DNA from 2 places in the Shewanella sp. Scap07 genome. Region 2 is predicted to be linked to the other one. Evidence: predicted binding sites of a transcription regulator. Region 2 holds the regulator's gene; the other holds the start of a gene.
What was found. The regulator ArgR, encoded in region 2, controls arginine synthesis, uptake and breakdown. The targets are predictions, from matches to a motif close to ANTGAATANNTATTCANT.

Region 1: the regulator ArgR is predicted to act here: its motif matches at 4,497-4,514, upstream of argC (N-acetyl-gamma-glutamyl-phosphate reductase).

The regions. Positions count from the first base shown of each region.
Region 1 is NZ_CP041329.1:304,025-313,784, reverse strand. It holds gene argH (argininosuccinate lyase) at 1-158, opposite strand, end outside; gene FLM48_RS01620 (argininosuccinate synthase) at 230-1,450, opposite strand; gene FLM48_RS01615 (ornithine carbamoyltransferase) at 1,513-2,421, opposite strand; gene argB (acetylglutamate kinase) at 2,475-3,257, opposite strand; gene argC (N-acetyl-gamma-glutamyl-phosphate reductase) at 3,278-4,261, opposite strand; gene argE (acetylornithine deacetylase) at 4,523-5,674, shown strand; gene ppc (phosphoenolpyruvate carboxylase) at 5,821-8,457, shown strand; gene FLM48_RS01590 (DUF1439 domain-containing protein) at 8,454-8,999, shown strand; gene FLM48_RS01585 (CinA family nicotinamide mononucleotide deamidase-related protein) at 9,130-9,760, opposite strand, start outside.
Region 2 is NZ_CP041329.1:999,267-1,009,026, reverse strand. It holds gene cgtA (Obg family GTPase CgtA) at 1-786, opposite strand, end outside; gene rpmA (50S ribosomal protein L27) at 1,003-1,257, opposite strand; gene rplU (50S ribosomal protein L21) at 1,273-1,584, opposite strand; gene ispB (octaprenyl diphosphate synthase) at 1,856-2,827, shown strand; gene mdh (malate dehydrogenase) at 2,898-3,833, opposite strand; gene argR (transcriptional regulator ArgR) at 4,150-4,620, shown strand; gene FLM48_RS04345 (cupin domain-containing protein) at 4,784-5,242, shown strand; gene FLM48_RS04340 (Dyp-type peroxidase) at 5,274-6,209, opposite strand; gene FLM48_RS04335 (ABC transporter ATP-binding protein) at 6,402-7,430, opposite strand; gene FLM48_RS04330 (iron ABC transporter permease) at 7,434-9,062, opposite strand; gene FLM48_RS04325 (Fe(3+) ABC transporter substrate-binding protein) at 9,242-9,760, opposite strand, start outside.

The DNA.
Region 1 (9,760 bases), 700 kb from region 2:
GGCTGAGTTAATACTCCGACTTGCGTTATCGCGTCCGCCCACGCAATAGAGCCAACAATATCTTGCTCAATTAACCGATAGTCAACTGGAAGAGAGTCATTGAAAAGCTTAAACAATGCGCTGCTCTCTTGTGAAAATCTACCACCCCATAAGGCCATAATGTGCTCCTGAATTTGATAAAATAGAGGGGCGATACTCGCCCCTTCATTAACTCACTTATGAGTTGAGACTATTGATTGCTTAGCGCTCTAATACGGCTAGCTAAAGAATACAAACGGATAAAACCTTCAGCATCTTTCTGGTTGTATACATCATCTTCGCCAAATGTAGCGAACTCTTCCGAATACAGGCTGTTTGGTGAGCGCTTCTTAACCGCATGAGCTTGGCCCTTGTAAAGCTTAATGACCACTTCACCATTCACTAAGTCAGCCAAAGGCTTTGAGGCACCTAGTAGCGATTCACATAGCGGCGTAAACCAACGACCGTCATACACAAGATGAGCCATTTGCGCACCAATTTGCTCACGCCATTCACGACTGCTCTTATCCAGCACTAATTCTTCAATCGCACGCAATGCAGCAAACATCACCGTGCCACCTGGCGTTTCATAACAACCACGTGATTTCATACCCACTAAACGGTTTTCGGTAATATCAATCCGGCCCACACCATGCGCACCAGCAATCGCATTAAGTTGCATCAAAGCAGCGTATGGGCTTAATTGCTCACCATTAACCTGAGTGATTTGACCCTTCTCAACCGCTAAAGTCACGTATTCAGGAGCATCCGGTGCATCTTCTGGCGCAACTGTCATAGTCCACACGCCTTTTGTTGGCTCGTTCCATGGATCTTCTAGCTCGCCACCTTCGTGGGAAATATGCCACGCGTTGGCATCACGGCTGTAAATTTTAGTTGCAGACGCTGTGGTCTCGATATTACGCTCAGCAAGATAGTCCAGCAGGTCTTCACGGCTTACCATTTCCCATTCACGCCAAGGTGCAATCACTTTCAAATCTGGCGCCAATGCAGCAAAACAACCTTCAAAACGTACTTGGTCATTACCTTTACCGGTACAACCATGACATACGGCATCTGCACCCACTTTACGGGCAACTTCAACCTGAGCTTTGGCGATAATCGGTCTTGCCATTGAGGTACCGAGTAAATAAGTACCTTCATAAATCGCACCCGTCGCGATAGTTGGGTAAATGTAATCGGCCACCAACTCTTCTTTTAGGTCGACGATATAACACTCTGAAGCACCTGAAGCGATGGCTTTTTCATGTAGGCCTTCAAGCTCTTCATCACCTTGACCAACATCAGCACAGAAAGCGACAATTTCGCAATCATTATAGGTTTCTTTCAACCATGGGATGATTGCAGAGGTATCGAGGCCACCTGAGTATGCTAGTACTACTTTTTTAACTGATGTATTGGTTTGATTCGACATAACTATTTCCTAAAAATCTTTACTAAGAGCAACACAGCTCGATAACTTAAAATACTGTATGACTAATCAGCCAACAAAGTAACTAAAACGGCATTTTGTGCATGCATACGATTCTCAGCTTGATGCAGAATCAACGAACCTTCGCCGTCAACCACGTCAGCTGTCACTTCCACACCGCGATACGCCGGTAGGCAATGCATAAAGAAGTTTGCGCCAGCTTGCTGCATCAATTCGCTGTTAACCTGATACGGACCAAACTTGGCTTTAATGTCGGCTAAATCGGCATTGTCACCCATCGAAATCCAAGTGTCGGTATAAATGGCATCATGATTAGCAATATCATTAATGTCTGAACTCAGCACCAACTTACCGCCATGTTTCGCAGCCAACGCTTGTGCCTCAACAACAACTTGGCCATCAGGGAAATGCCCTTGAGGACAAATTACCGTCAGGTTGACACCTAAAATAGCAGCGCCGTACATCAAGCTGTGCGTCACATTATTGCCGTCGCCCACATAGGCTAGATTCACTTTAGATAAATCATCGAACTGTTCAGACAACGTGAGAAAGTCAGCTAACCCCTGGCATGGGTGATACATATCAGACAGTGCGTTGATCACGGGCACACTGCCATACTCTGCTAAACCTTCGATGGTCGAGTGAGCAAATGTACGCGCCACAATCGCGTCAGCCCAACATGAAATATTAGCGGCAAAATCAGAAACTGGCTCACGTTTACCCAATGCGCCATTTTGCTGGTCTAGGTATAAACAATGACCGCCAAGCTTATTAATACCAATGTCGAAGCTTACCCGAGTACGTAGTGATGGCTTTTCAAATAGCATCACCACACTTTTACCTGCTAGTGCATTTTGGTATTGCTTAGGGTTGGCTTTAATTTCTTTGGCTAAGCTCAATAGGTCAACTAATTGGGCTTGGCTTAAATCTTTTATCGAAAGTAAATGGTTCATCTTCTATCGCTCCCATGGTTAACAGAGTTAACCGTTTTCTGCTCTGTTAATCACTAAGGTAAAATTTGAGTACCAACACATTCACCTTGTGCTAGTAACATTAACTGTTCACTGTCTTTCCAAGAGGCTACTTGCACAGTCTGGCCTGTTGCTTGCGCCACATCGAACGCCGCTTGAACCTTTACTTTCATCCCTTTGGCAATCACGCCTTCTTGGGTAAGCTGTTCGGCTTGCTGCAAAGTTAACTGATTAACAAGCTCACCTTCTGCATTTAGTACGCCAGGCACATCTGAAAGTAGCACTAATTGACCACCCACAAGCTTAGCCAGCACGCTAGCGGCTTGATCGGCGTTAACATTTAATTGGGCACCATTAGCATCAATCGCAATTGAGCTAATAATTGGCATCCAAGATTGCTGTAGTAAGTAAGTCAATAGACTCGGATCGTTTGCACTGACCTCACCCACATAACCAAGACGTGGATCTTTGATTGTCGCTTTCACCATATTGGCATCTGCAAGGCTGAGTCCGACACTCGTTACGCCAGCTTTAGCCGCTGCCGCTTGTAGCATCTTATTTGCTGTTCCCGCCAACGCGCCTACAACAATAGGCATGTGCTCAGCAGGACTTACTCTAAGACCATCAAGCTTTTCGCTACTCATACCGTTAGCAGCCAATTGCTCATCGACCAAACACCCGCCGCCGTGAACTAAAATAAGTTGCGTGCCAGCCGCGATAATTTTGCCGGCTGTTGTCATCAACTGAGCCATGCCGGCTTCAGACTGTAATAACGCTCCACCGACCTTTAATACTAAAACTTGCTTCATTGCTGATATCTCACTCACGGTGCTAGTTGTTACGCGTATTTAAAATGAATCTTTATGCATTGGTGCGCTTGGCTTGCTGCACCTTTCATCAAATTATCTATGGCGCTACCAATGACCAAGTATTGATTGCTTTCATCAAACTTCCAGCCTAAATGGCAAAAAGCAGTATTGACCACATCATCAACTTTAGGGAATTGATTTTGTTTCACCGTCACAAGAGGCTTATCGTCATAAACACTATAGGCATCAATAATGTCAGTTGTTGTTGTGCCTGGCTTTAATTGCACAGTAATGGTAGCCAATATGCCGCGCTTAAAATTACCTAGGTGCGGAGTAAAGATAACCTCTTGACCTAAATGTGTCGCTATTTCAGGTTGATGCCTGTGACCTAGCACACCATATGGCGTTAAGCTCACTTCACAAAAGCTTGTGTGTAACTGTGCTTTACGTCCCGCTCCCGTCACACCACTAACGGCATTAATCACCGGCAGAGTCTCTGTCAGTAGGTGTGCAATTGGCTTTAATCCGGTTAATGATGCTGTAGGGTAGCAACCTGGTACCGCAACCATTTTGCTATCTGCAATCTGATCTGCATTCCACTCAGCAAGCCCATATACTGCTTGTGCAAGTGTTTTTGGGTGAGTATGTTCAAAACCATACCATTTAGGGTATTGGTCACTGTCGGCAAACCGGTAGGCGCCACTTAAATCAAATACCGCTAACCCCTGCTCATAAAACCAGGCTGCCAAATGTAAACTCACTGCGTGGTCGGTTGCTAAAACAACCGCATCGGCCTCATCAACAATAAGTGCCTTAGCCTCGTCAGTTAACGGTGATAAACAAGCAGAGATGTGGCTATATGCAGGATAAAGTTCAGCAAGAGGCTTGCCTTTATCAACACTATTTTCAGAAACATACAAGCCTTGAATGGTTAGCTGTTGGTCGGCTTGAATAAGAGAAGTAATTTGCGCTCCTGTGTAACCACTAGCGCCAATAATTGCTATGCTTTTCATCATCTAAATAATCTTCGTTTGAATTGAACGGGGTAAAAAAGAGGGGGCACAACTTAAGCCCTGGTAAAATACCAATAGTTGACAAGTTTATCGTCGCAGGAAGCCGTTACATATCGCCTTATTGTTAATATTTTGATGTGAATTATTCATTTTCTATCTCAATTTGGTGCTTTATTTAATGGTACTTGCTTTAGCTGTTTGCTAGACTACCACACAAAACTAATTATGCAATATATTTGAATATATATTTTTAGGTGCATCATGAAAAATTTACCTGATTTAAAAACCAGCTTTGCAGAACTCATTGCTACACCATCAATTAGCGCCTTAGAAAGTCAGTTGGATATGAGCAATCATGGAGTCGTGCAACTTTTGCATAATTGGTTTAGCGACTTAGGTTTTCAGTGTCAGTCAGATGTTGTTCCAGATACACGCGAAAAACATAACTTTGTGGCAACACTCGGTAGTGGAACGGGTGGACTACTATTGGCAGGACATACTGATACCGTGCCTTATGATGAAGGTCGCTGGCAACATGACCCATTTGCACTGACAGAGCAAAACAACAAATGGTATGGCTTAGGCACCTGCGATATGAAGGGCTTTTTTGCGCTTGTTGTCGAGGCGCTCAAAACTTTGCCATTGGATCAATTTAAACGGCCACTGTACATATTGGCCAGTGCGGATGAAGAAACCACAATGAATGGTGCCAAAGCATTCGCTAAAGCTAAATCTATTGCGCCGGACTATGCCATTATTGGTGAACCCACCGGTCTTAAGCCGGTATATATGCATAAAGGCCATTTAGCACAGGGCATTCGCGTTACAGGTCGCAGTGGCCATTCCTCGGATCCAGCAAATGGCCTAAATGCGATTGAAATTATGCACCAGGTTATTGGCCAACTGCTTAAACTCAAACAGCACCTCGCCGATAATTATTTGGAAAATGCCTTTAGTGTGCCGTACCCAACCATGAACTTAGGCCATGTTCACGGTGGTGATGCCGCTAATCGCATATGCGGATGTTGTGACTTACACTTAGATATACGGCCACTACCTGGTTTAGCGATTGAAGAGCTAGAGCAACTCATCATTCAATATTTGGCACCGGTAAACAGCCAATACCCTGGTGCGATAAATGTCGCCCAGTTGTACCCGCCATCGGAACCTTTTGCGGGCAGCAAAGATAATAGCTGGAGCCAGTTGGTCGCTAAGCTGAGCGAGCAACAACCAGAAGTTGTCAACTATGCTACGGAAGCACCGTATATTAATCAGCTAGGCTGTCAAACACTGGTGTTAGGCCCCGGTAGCATCGCCCAGGCACATCAACCGGATGAATTTATCGATACCTTATATCTAGATAAAACTGTCGCATTGCTTAAACAGCTAATTTACCAAGCGTGCATTAAATAAATCTAACAAGAAGCGGTAATTTTTAGCAGATAGTGCAATACAAATGATTTGGCGCAAAGACGATCAGTATTTTGCGCTGGCTTATATTGACCCATTCGAGGTACGCTGGGTATTGTGATTGATTAACCTTGTTTTATGGAGCATGTATGGCTGATATGTACGCATCACTAAAGTCTAATGTCAGTACTTTAGGGCAAATTTTAGGTGATACGATTCGCAATGACCTAGATGATGCATTCTTAGATAAAATTGAACAAATTCGCCACCTTGCCAAAAGCTCACGCCAAGGTGACAGTGCAGCAAGAGAAGAGATGCTAACACTGCTCACGGCCTTACCCGATGATGAGCTCGTACCTTTTGCAAAAGCCTTCAACCAATTCTTGAATCTCGCCAATATCGCTGAGCAATTTCATACCATCAGCCGCAATTGTGATGAGCTAGTATGCGTGCCCGACCCCGTGGAGCAACTACTTGGGCGTATGCTAAGTGGCAAGGTCGACCAGCAACAGGTACTTTCTTGCTTAGAAAGTTTAGATATCGACTTGGTGTTAACCGCGCACCCCACAGAAATTTCACGCCGCACACTCATTCAAAAGTACTCAGCCATTGTTGATTGCTTAGCCACCCTCGAGAACGGCCAACTGAGTGAGCGCGAAAAGAAACAGCAGCATTTACGTTTGCGCCAGCTGATAGCACAAATATGGCATACCAATGAAATTCGTAATGAACGACCCACTCCGGTTGATGAAGCTCGTTGGGGACTCAGCACCATTGAAGTGTCGTTGTGGCAAGCCATTCCAGACTTTCTACGTCAGCTCAACGAGCAGGTAGAAGAGCGTACTGGCAAGCAAATTCCAACCGATATTGCACCGGTACGATTTTCTAGCTGGATGGGCGGTGACCGCGACGGTAACCCTTTTGTTACCGCAAAAGTGACCGAAGAAGTCCTGCTGAGAAATAGACACACTGCTGCGCGTCTGTATCTTAAAGATATCGTTAACTTAGTTAATGAGTTATCAATGGAAGAAGCAAGCGATGAGCTATTAGCCCAAACCGGACCTAGCCATGAGCCTTATCGCATTATTTTGCGAGAGTTAAGGCAGAAGCTTCGCAACACTATCGATTACCTGAATGCGCGGTTAGAAGGTCATCAGCCTGAGGTTGCTCGGGATTCAATTGTATGGTGCAAAGAAGATCTAAAAACACCTTTAGACATTATTTATCAGAGCTTATCTGACAAAGGTATGTCTTTAATCGCTAACGGACTGCTACTCGACATGCATCGCCGAATCGCCTGTTTTGGCATTCACATGCTGAAGCTGGACATCCGTCAAGATGCTGAGCGCCACGCTAATGTCATTGCCGAGCTGACACGTTATTTGGGCTTAGGCGATTACAACCATTGGGATGAGCAAGAAAAGCAAGCATTCTTATTGCGCGAGCTAACCGGTAAACGACCACTGATCCCTTCAAACTGGTCGCCAAGCGACGATGTCGCCGAAGTACTCAATACTTGCAAACTTGTCGCTAGCCAACCAGCACAAGCGCTAGGATCTTACGTCATCTCTATGGCGAGCAAACCATCAGATGTGTTAGCAGTATTACTACTGTTAAAAGAGTCTAATTGCCCGCATCCAATGCGCGTGGTTCCACTATTCGAAACTTTAGACGATCTTAACAATGCCGCAGATTGTATTAGTGCGTTATTGAAGATTGATTGGTATCGCGGTTATAGCAAAGGCACTCAAGAAGTCATGATTGGTTATTCTGACTCTGCTAAAGATGCCGGGGTAATGGCGGCAGCATGGGCACAATACCGCGCACAAGAGCAGTTAGTCGAAATATGCCAGCAAGCCGATATAAAGCTGACTTTATTCCATGGTCGTGGCGGCACCATTGGCCGAGGTGGCGGACCAGCTCACCAAGCAATTCTATCGCAACCGCCGGGTTCTGTGGATGGGCGTATTCGCGTTACCGAACAAGGTGAGATGATCCGCTTTAAGTTTGGCCTGCCCAAACTGGCGGTACAAAGTCTGGCGCTGTATACCTCAGCGGTTATGGAAGCAACACTGCTACCACCACCCGTGCCAAAGCCAGCTTGGCGCGACACTATGCAGCAGTTAGCTGATGAATCTGTTGAGGCCTATCGTAGTATCGTCCGTGGCGAGCCTGATTTTGTTGCCTACTTTAGAGCGGCAACGCCAGAGGTTGAACTTGGTAAATTGCCACTAGGCAGCCGCCCAGCTAAACGCCGTATAGACGGAGGCATTGAAAGCTTACGAGCAATTCCATGGATCTTTGCATGGTCACAAAACCGACTCATGTTGCCAGCCTGGCTAGGTGCAGGAGAAGCATTACAGTCAGTAGCTAGCCAAGGCAAAATGCCGTTACTGCAAGAGATGGCCAGCCAATGGCCATTCTTTGAAACCAGAATATCAATGCTAGAGATGGTGTATGCCAAAGCTGAACCCAATTTGGCTAAATACTACGAAACCTGCTTAGTAGACCCTAGCCTACATCACTTGGGAGATGCCCTGCGCGAACGTATGGCAACCGGCATTGATGCAGTACTGCAGCTCACCCAGGCTGAAGCCCTCATGTCTCACACGCCTTGGAACCGGGAATCGGTAGAGTTACGTAATCCGTACATCGACCCATTAAACTTCTTGCAGGCCGAGTTACTTGCCCGTACACGTAAAGACCAAGGCCATACCAAAGACATTGAACTGGCATTAATGCTCACCATTGCTGGTGTCGCTGCTGGTATGAGAAATACTGGATGATCAGCCTCAAATCAGCGCCCCTAATACTCGCAACGCTGCTATTGACTGGCTGTGTCAGTCAATACAGCATTTCTGAGCGAGAGTTAGAAGGTTACCTATCAGACGAGATTCATTTTGAGGTCAAACAAGGCAATCAGTTTTTTGGCATAGAACTGACCATTGCTGAGATTGACGTCAACTTGGGTGATAAACCTGAGATTATGGCAGTGACAGCGCACAGTTTAGTGAAAGTGCGTAACCCGATTATGCCGATCAAAGCTGAAGTCACCACAACCTTTGAAGCTAAACCTTGGTATGACCCAGATAAACATGCGGTGTACCTTAAAGATCTCAGCCTCACTAAGGTCGAATCGACACCGGATGATATAGAAAAGGCGATTAATCCCGTCGCACCCCAGATGATGGGGTTTGTACGTCACTTTTTGGAGACTCAGCCAGTCTACGTACTTGATACCCAAGATGGTAATCAAGCCTTACTTGCTGAAATGACTAAACGGATTGAAGTCGTCCCTGGAAAACTCAAGCTGATCTTTAATGAGTAACCTAGCCACTGTAAACATCAGTGCATAGTTTTAATTCAATCAAAAAGCGGCCGCTAATCTGGCCGCTTTTCGCTTTTATCCGCTTGCTACTGCCTGTTAACAATCACCCACTGTCATTCAACGTCTTGGGCTACTTAGCAAATCGCTTAGCTGAAGGATAGTCAACAATGACAGCTTGCTGAGCCAGCTCTCGCCTGAGCATATCGTAAGCCACTGCGGTGCTCATACTACGCACTAAGTCTCGAGAGCGACTTGGGAACTTCAACATCTGACTATACACTGCGCTTTTAGTCGCCAACGCTATAGCAACAGTACCCACTGGCTTTGCATCGCTGCCTCCTTCAGGGCCGGCAATTCCACTCGTTGCTAGAGCGAAATCACTGCCTAATATATTGCGGGCACCTGAGGCCATCTGCTCAACAACAGCGATAGATACAGCGCCTTGGTCATCTAAAGTCTCAGGCTTAACACCTAATACTTTTACCTTTGATTCATTGCTATAGGTAACCAGCCCTTGATGCAAGTAGGTTGAGCTACCGGGAAAGGCAACTAACCCACTGGTAATGGCTCCACCGGTGCAAGACTCTGCAACACTTAGCCCTAAACCTGAATTGACCAATTGATTATGTACCGCTTTTGCTAGGCTATCACAGTCGCGACAAACCACTGCAGTACCCAGAGCCGCCTCTAATAATTGTACGGTATCTTCAATTTGCTCAATAGCTGCCTCACCACGGGCAAACAGCTTTATTTCTATGTAC
Region 2 (9,760 bases):
AATGGCGCGAGCAGCATCAACCGGATCGCTACCATCAATTGGATCGATATCCAAAATATGCAGCAGCACACGACAGCGCTCTAGGTGTTTAAGGAAGCGAATACCAAGACCGGCACCTTCAGCAGCACCTTCAATAAGCCCAGGGATGTCAGCAATAACAAAGCTTTGCCCATGGCGCGGGGTCACAACCCCCAAATTAGGAACCAATGTGGTAAACGGGTAGTCAGCAACTTTAGGCTTAGCTCTGGATACGGCGCGAATGAAGGTTGATTTACCTGCATTTGGCATCCCAAGTAAACCAACATCAGCTAGCAACATCAATTCAAGCTTAAGACTGCGAACCTCACCCGGTGTGCCGAGTGTTTTTTGGCGAGGAGCACGATTGGTACTACTTTTGAAACGAGTGTTACCTAAACCGTGGAAGCCGCCCTTGGCCACTAACAATTTTTGACCGTGAGTGGTTAAGTCACCTAATGACTCAGCAGTTTCTTCATCGACAGCTCGGGTACCAACTGGCACTTTTAGAATCAAGTCTTCGCCACCGTGACCGGTACAATCTCTGCCGCGGCCATTATTACCACGCTCAGCGCGATGAAAGCGTTCAAAACGGTAATCAATTAGCGTATTGAGGTTTTCATCTGCTTGCAGGTATACACTGCCGCCATCGCCACCATCACCGCCATCTGGACCACCATCTGGAACATATTTTTCGCGCCTAAAACTGACACAACCACTACCGCCATCACCAGCTTCAACTCTGATAACCGCTTCATCGACAAACTTCATAACCACTCCTGACACCACAGAATAGAGAAATTATATCTGCTATCTATTCGGGTCGCCAAAAAAACAATGTTCTTTACACTGCTGGATAGTCAGTTGCTACTCAGCAGTCACATTCAACGTCGCCAATTAAATTGCTACATTGATTTTTACTCTCTACAAAAACAATAAAGCCCCGCCAAAGGCAGGGCTCTATTTAAATCTTTGCTTGCGCTCAGATTAAGATTCGATGCTAATGAACTTACGGTTCTTAGGACCTTTAACTTCGAACTTAACTTTACCGTCAGTCAAAGCGAATAGAGTATGGTCACGACCAATACCTACGTTTACACCAGCGTGGAATTTAGTACCACGTTGACGAACAATGATGTTACCAGCAAGAACTGATTCACCACCGAAACGCTTTACACCAAGACGTTTGCTTTCTGAATCGCGGCCGTTACGAGTAGAACCGCCAGCTTTTTTATGTGCCATGAGTTAGACTCCTAATTAAGCGTTGATAGCTGTAATTTTAACTTCGGTGAACCACTGACGGTGGCCCATTTTCTTTTCGTGGTGCTTACGACGGTTAAACTTCTGAATAGTTACCTTCTCACCACGACCGTGGTTGATAACTTCAGCGATAACCTTACCACCTTCAACTAAAGGTGCACCAACGTGTACAGTTTCACCATCAGCAACCAATAATACTTGGTCAAATTCGATAGTTTCACCTGTAGCAACTTCTAATTTTTCTAGACGTACAGTATGGCCTGCAGCAACACGGTGTTGCTTACCACCACTTTGAAAAACAGCGTACATAGCTATTTTACTCCGATATTTCTAACACGCAGACTTTTTTATTAGGCTGGGTGCTATAAAAGCTTTAATGACAATGGTCGCGGAGTTTACGCTAACTAGACCAAGCTGACAAGTCCTAATTCACTTTGATCAAAAAAAGATCGGAATTACTCTCACAATGGCTCACTAATACTGTCTTACAGCGTATTTTTAGGTAGAATCGCAATATTATAACATTTTTGCATTAAATTGGATGCGCCCTTTTTAAGTATCCTAACGGTAGAGCCTAAATATGGATTTGAACGCCATTCGTCAGTTAGCTGACCACGACATGAAAAATGTCGACCAGCTAATCTATAAACAACTCGAGTCTGATGTAGCCTTAATTAACCAGTTAGGTTTCTACATTATCAATGGTGGCGGCAAACGCATGCGTCCGCTGCTATCAATATTAGCGGCACGTGCCATTGACTACCAAGGTGAAGCCCACCTTAAATTAGCAGCCATCATTGAATTCATTCATACCGCGTCCTTGCTGCATGATGATGTCGTTGATGAGTCTATGCTACGCCGAGGACGTGAAACCGCCAATGCCCTATTTGGCAATAGTGCGAGCGTGTTGGTTGGGGACTTTCTTTATACTCGCTCGTTCCAGATGATGACAGAGTTAGGCAGCATGCAAGTACTAGAAGTTCTAGCAGATGCAACTAACATCTTGGCAGAGGGTGAGGTACTACAGTTGATGAACTGTAATGACCCCGATACCACCGAAGAAAGTTACATGCGTGTCATTTACTGCAAGACCGCCAAGCTATTTGAAGCTGCAACACGCCTAGCAGGGGTGCTTGCTGACAGTCCAATAGAGATTCAAACCGCACTTGCTGACTATGGCAAATACCTCGGCACCGCCTTCCAGCTCACCGATGACTTACTCGATTACACCGCAGATACTGAAGAGCTTGGCAAAAACATCGGTGATGACCTTGCCGAAGGAAAGCCAACACTGCCGCTGATTTATGCCATCGCAAATGGCACCGAATCGCAAAGCGCAATGATCCGCGAAGCGATTGAGAAAGGTGACGGTACTGAGCATATCGAAACCATTATGGCAGCTTTGCATAGTTGCGGGGCGCTGGCATATACCGAGAAACGTGCGCTAGAAGAATCTGACAAAGCCATAGCGGCACTTTCTCCCCTACCAGACAGTGAGTACAAGCAAGCGCTGATCTCTTTAGCTGAAATCGCAGCAGCGCGCAGCCACTAAAAGTCGCAAGCTTAATACCAAGCAAACAAAAAAGGAGCCATTAGGCTCCTTTTTTTGTTTTGCTAACGATTTACTTAACGAAATCGATACCTAAGGTAATGTCAGCTTTTAGGGTATCTAGCATTGCATCACGAGCATTAGCTTCAAACGCACTCGTTTCACCGTAAGCTAGTACCTGCTCAACACCATTTTTGCCAAGCAATACTGGTTGCGCAAAAAACTCTGCGTGCTCACTGCCACCATCGACATAGGCACACTCAACCACGTTGGCTTCACCTTGAAGACCACGCACTAGCGACAAACCAAAGCGGCATGCTGCTTGGCCCATTGACAGTGTAGCACTACCGCCACCGGCTTTAGCTTCAACCACTTCGGTACCCGCATTCTGAATGCGTGTCGTTAATGCAGCGACTTCTTCATCACTAAAGCTCACACCTTCAATTTGAGAAAGTAGAGGTAAGATAGTCACACCGCTGTGGCCGCCAATCACATTGACATTCACGTCAGCAACATTCAGGCCTTTGGCTTCTGCAACGAAAGTTTCAGAACGGATAACATCCAGTGTAGTCACACCGAACAAACGATTTTTGTCATAAACACCTGCCGCTTTCAATACTTCAGCTGCAATCGCTACCGTGGTGTTAACAGGGTTAGTAATAATACCAATCAATGCTTTTGGACAAGCAGCAGCACATTTTTCAACTAGGTTTCTAACAATACCTGCATTGATATTGAATAGATCTGAGCGGTCCATACCTGGCTTACGTGCTACACCAGCAGAGATAAGAACAACATCAGCGCCTTCTAACGCAGGTGTTGGGTCTTCACCAGCAAAACCTTTAACTTCAACATCAGTTGGGATGTGGCTAAGGTCAACGGCGACACCAGGGGTAACAGGTGCGATATCATATAGGGACAGTTTTGAACCGGCAGGCAGCTGAGTTTTCAGAAGTAGGGCTAAAGCCTGGCCAATACCACCAGCGGCACCAAGTACAGCAACTTTCATAGTTATCTCCGTTATTTCTTGGATATTTGTGATGTAGATCGTATTTGTTGATGGCGCAACATTACTGGAATCACAAACAAAATTCAATTATCCCTTAGTCGTGCAACTGACATTTTCGCCATATGTTATTGCCACAAGCAGCCCACATTAGTATTTTTACTCCAGAAAATGATACAAATTGTCACACACAGCCAATTCTCTAACTCTACAAAAGTCATCATATTGAATTTTTATTCAACCAATTCGAGTAATTGTTGACAAAAAAGTCAAAGATATTCAAAATGAGCGAGATTTTTGAATAAAGAATAAAAATACTATGCAAGCAAGTAAAAATCAGGATGAATTAGTTAAAACGTTTAAGGCGATTCTCAAAGAGGAGCGATTTGGCTCCCAAAGTGAGATTGTCAATGCGCTACAAAATGAAGGTTATAATAATATTAACCAATCTAAAGTGTCGCGCATGTTAAGCAAGTTCGGCGCAGTCAGGACGCGTAATGCCAAGCAAGAGATGGTGTATTGCTTGCCTGCTGAATTAGGTGTGCCTACTGCTGGTAGCCCATTAAAAAACTTGGTATTAGATGTTGACCACAATCAAAGCATGATCGTGGTACGTACGAGCCCAGGCGCTGCACAATTAATCGCTCGACTGCTCGATTCAATCGGTAAACCAGAAGGAATTTTAGGCACGATTGCCGGTGATGACACCATCTTTATCTGTCCATCAAATATCCAGCAAATCGACAAAACGCTAGAAACGGTTAAATCATTATTCAACTACGCTGACTAAACAACAACCGAGTTAGCACAGTTAACCCCATTAGAAAGAAGCGTAAATACGCTTCTTTTTTTTATCCCGGCAAAATGACGCATACAATATATTGAATCATGTAAACATTCGTGAGACGCTAAATAGCCAAAGTCAAAGCCGTTTTTGGGCTAAGGATGTATCGATGACAAGTAAAATAATTAATATCAATGACGTCTGTTGGGAGTCTTGGCAGCACACCGATCAATATGCCAGCGCACAAAAGCATATCGGCGACGCCGCTGGTTGCGAAAAAATTGGGGTCACAATGGAGAAGCTTGCGCCAGGTAAAACTTCCTCAGTGGCTCACTACCATACCAAAGAAGAGGAACATATTTACGCTATTGAGGGGCAGGCTACACTGCTTATCGACGGTGAACCGCAACTGTTTAAGAAAGGCGACTACATTTGCTTTAAAGCAAACAGCGCTATCGCCCATACACTAAGAAATGACTATGACAGCGAGTTTATCTTCTTAGTAATAGGCAATCGCGATCAGCATGATGTGGTGGTTTATCCCGACAATAATAAAGTGCAAGTCCGCAGCATCGACGAAATTTATGCCAAGCGTCCCACTAACTATTGGGACAGTGATGAGGCATAAAAAAACGCACCTTAAGGTGCGTTTTTTGTGTTTATTGGCTAGCGCTTTCTAAAAAGTCGAGTGATGGGCAGAAAAAGGAAGAACCAGTCAACGCTTGAGTAAAGTGCATTAAATGATCATGGTTTCCTTCACCATCCCCGTGTACCATGCTATGCAGCATTTTTTCAAAGTTGCTGGCATTGTGGCACATAGAAATAAACATCAAACCTTGCTCTTTAACAGAGCCATAAGGCATGCTCTGGCGCAAAATCTCCAATGAATTACCTTGCTCGTCCTTCAGGTTAACCCGCTTAATATGGCTGGTTAATGGCTTATCAGCACTGGCGTATTCAATATTGTCTTGCTTAGTGCGACCGATGATATCTTCTTGCTTTTTAACCGGAAGGCGATTCCATTTACTCAGGTTGTGGGCAAACTTCTGCACATGGATGTAGCTGCCACCTTTAAATGTTGGATCGTTATCTCCGACTAACGCGGTCGTTTGACGCCCATGCCCCTTAGGGTTTTCTGTGCCATCAACAAAGCCAGTAAGATCGCGGTTTTCCAAAAAGCGGAAACCACGCTCTTCATCGACTAACTCGACCAGGCCTTCGAACATCTGACACACTTCATTTGCCACTAAGTGCAAGATGTCAAAGCGATCGCAACGAACGTGCACAAACAGGTCATATTCAAGTGCAGGTGCATCACGGTTATCAACATGCATTGCTGGGAAAGGTTTAAGCTCTAGCGGACGCTGTTGCGGGTAAAGACTATCCCAATAATTTGCCCCTATGGCCACAAAACCATTGAAAGCACTATCGGCATACTGATCTGCCAATTCATGGATATACTGGGCTACATTAGCGACACAAGGACGAAGTTGAGATTCAACATTGTCCTCGGCATTAAACATCAAATAAACGCTGTGTAGGTTCCCTTCTGCACAAATACCTATTTGTTCTCGTGGCATAGCCTGGTTGTCCATCAATTCTCACCTTATGTCTGTCTCATTTTCGGCCATATTATGCGAAACTTTAGCGATTAATAGTATTAACCTAAGCACAAAACTAGCAACTGAAACATCAACTAATCATTAAGATTACCTTTTTTTAATCATTGCAACCAGTCCAATACAATGCTGACCGTCCAAAGCGCAAGATTAGAGTCGATTTTGTTGTTAAAACAATACCAATTGATGACTCGGTGCTGATAGCTGTACCCGCTGCCCAGGTGTCAATTGCAACAACTGGCTTTTAACTTCATAAAACTGTTCAGCTAACTGGACTTGATAATGACAAATATTGCCTAAAAAGCGACGCTCAACAATGACACCTTTACCACACTCGTCAGCTGCGATTTCAATCTGCTGCGGCCGCAGTAATACCATGCCTTCGTAATTAACCGGTTGGCGTAACACTTTGGTGCTGGTCAACAAGCCTAATGGCGTGTTCACTTGATAATCATCTGATACCGACGCTGGTATGTAATTACCGCTACCCAAAAAGTCCGCCACATAACGATCGCACGGATCTGAATACAGCTCCTCAGCAGTCCCATACTGAACGATCGCCCCATCTTTAAATAAAGCTAACTTATCGGCAAAAACAAACGCTTCATCTTTACTGTGGGTAACAAAAATGGCACTGACGCCGCGTGATTTTAGAATTTGACGGATCTCTAACATCATTTCACTACGCACCTTGGCATCAATGTTTGAGAAAGGCTCATCTAACAATAAGAGTTCAGGCTCATAGGCTAATGAGCGTGCAATCGATACACGCTGCTGCTGACCGCCAGATAGTTCATGGGGGTAGCGCTGAGCAAGTCCTTCTAACTTCACTAAACTGAGCATCTCATCGAGGCGAGCTTGGCGTGCGGCATTATCTAATCCTTTGACACCAAAAAGCACGTTGTCAGCCACAGTGAGGTGCGGAAACAGTGCATAGTCTTGAAAAATCATTCCGATGCCACGTTGTTCGCTGGGTCGATGTTCGCTTGGCGATGAGACCAACTCACCATTGATATGTATCTCGCCGGCAGAAACCGCCTGCAAGCCCGCTATCGCACGTAGTAAGGTGGTTTTGCCGCATCCACTGGGGCCTAACAGTGCAGCAATCTCACCCTTTTCTACTTGCAAAGATAACTCTGTCAGCACTCTCTGGCTTTGATAATCGCTTGATACCTTATTAATAGTCAGTGTCGACATAATTTAATGTTGCTCCAAAGAACGGTTGAGATAGATAAGCGGTATGAGACCCACCAATACAATGACGATAGCAGCTAATGCGCCATGTTCAAGTTGCTCGTCAGACACAAACTGGAACACATAAGTGGCGAGATTTTCAAAGCCAACCGGGCGCAACAACAAGGCTGCAGGAAGCTCTTTCATGCACTCAATAAACACTAATAATAACCCAGCAAAAACCCCCTTTCGCAGCAATGGCAGATGAACACGCCACATCAGCATTCTAGGTTTCATCCCCATGGTTATGGCCGCCATATCTAAAGATGGACTCACACGTTTATAGCTGTTCTCAATACTGCCGATAGCTATCGCACTAAAGCGAATACAAAAAGCCGCTATCAAGGCAAACACGCTACCACTTAAGATAAGCCCAGGGCCTCGCTGGTCAAAGTAAGCGTAAATATCATTGATAGCAAAATCTGCATAGGTCAAGGGAACTAAGATACCAATAGCGAGCACCGTGCCAGGCAACGCGTAGCCCGTAGAAGCTAAGCGTGACGGTAACAAATCTTGTTTTCTAGGGCTGCAGCGACGAACAAACATCAGCAGTAACCCCAATGCCACAGTCAGTACGCTGACAATCGCGGCGATATAAAAACTATTCCAACTGTACTGTAGAAACTGACTGTGCCAACTCTGGTCAAAATAGTTTATGGCGTACTGCAACAAAATGATAAACGGTAACAAGAAGGAAAATGTCAGTAGCAGTCCGCAATAGGCGGTTGCCAAAGCCCCTTTTATGCCCTTCAGTTCGTATAGGTCGGCGCGATTAATTTCAGTCTGCTTTTGAAACAGCTTTTGCTTACGTCGAGCAAAGCGCTCGAAACCAATCATAGAAAATACCACTAACAACATAATGGCAGACAACTTAGCTGCAGCTGCTAAGCTACCGTAGCCGAGCCAAGTATCATAAACGGCTGTAGTCAACGTTGGCACCGCAAAGTAGCTTACAGTGGCAAAATCTGCCACGGTTTCCATTGCAACTAATGACGCCCCTACCGCTAATGCCGGACGAGCCATTGGTAAACTCAAACGCCAAAAACTGCGCCAAGGGCCACACCCCATCACTCTCGATGCATGCTGCAAACTGGAAGACTGTTCCATGAATGCGGTTCGTGCCAACAAATAAATATAGGGAAACAACACCAATGCCAGCATCACTGAAGCGCCGCCTAAAGAGCGGACTTCAGGGAAGTAGTAGTCTTGCGGTGACTGCCAGCCAAAAAAACCACGTAAAACTCGTTGAACCGGACCGGCATAATCGAGTAAATCCGTATAGACATAGGCAACCACGTAAGCGGGCATAGCTAAAGGCAGCAGCAATGCCCACTGAAATACTGAGCGACCACGAAAATGGCAACGGGCGACTAACCAAGCCGCTGGAACAGCAACAATTAACGCCCCAATACATACCCAAAGCATGAGCAGTACGGTATTAGAAATATAAGTGGGAAGTACGGTGTTGAAAAGGTGCGAGAAAATCGCTTCATCGGGCACCATCGCTTGAACAATAATGGCCACCAACGGCAAAACCACTAAACCAGCTAACAGGTAGCTAGAGACAGACCAACTGCGGGAGAAACCTAAAATCATCCAATGTTCCAATAAGGGCGATGGCGGCGAGTATGATGTACTAACCTAAATCTAAGCTTAAATAAGAACGATTATAACTCACAATGTCGAATAGGCATTAGGTAAAATCAAAAATAGCCTTCAAAATGAAGGCTATTTTCCCAATTACAGACATTGTTTGCTAGCTTACTAGCAAGTCGTTATAGGTCGAATTTCACTTCGTCTAATAACTTAACTGCAGCTTCATGATATTCAGCCAGCTTAAATACTGGCAGCTTATCCGCTTTGAACTCGCCCCATGAGGCCACTAACTCTGAAGGTGCAACATCAGCTTTAATGGGATACTCAAAGTTAACTTCAGCGTAGGCTTGCTGCGCTTTATCACCAGACAAATACTCCATCAATTTGATAGCATTATCTTTATTTGGTGAATGTTTAGCTAACGCCATACCAGAAACGTTGATATGTGAACCGCGGTTATCTTGGTTAGGGAAGTTAATATACACCGCTTCAGCCCAAGGTACTTGCTTAGGGTCTTGCAACATTTTTCCTAAGTAGTAGCTATTACCGATAGCAATATCACATAAGCCTTCTTTCACCGCTTTAACTTGAGCACGGTCATTACCTTGTGGTTTACGCGCTAAATTACTCTTTAGACCTTGTAACCACGCCTTAGCATCAGCTTCACCGTGATGCGCAATCATCGAGGCCACAAGAGA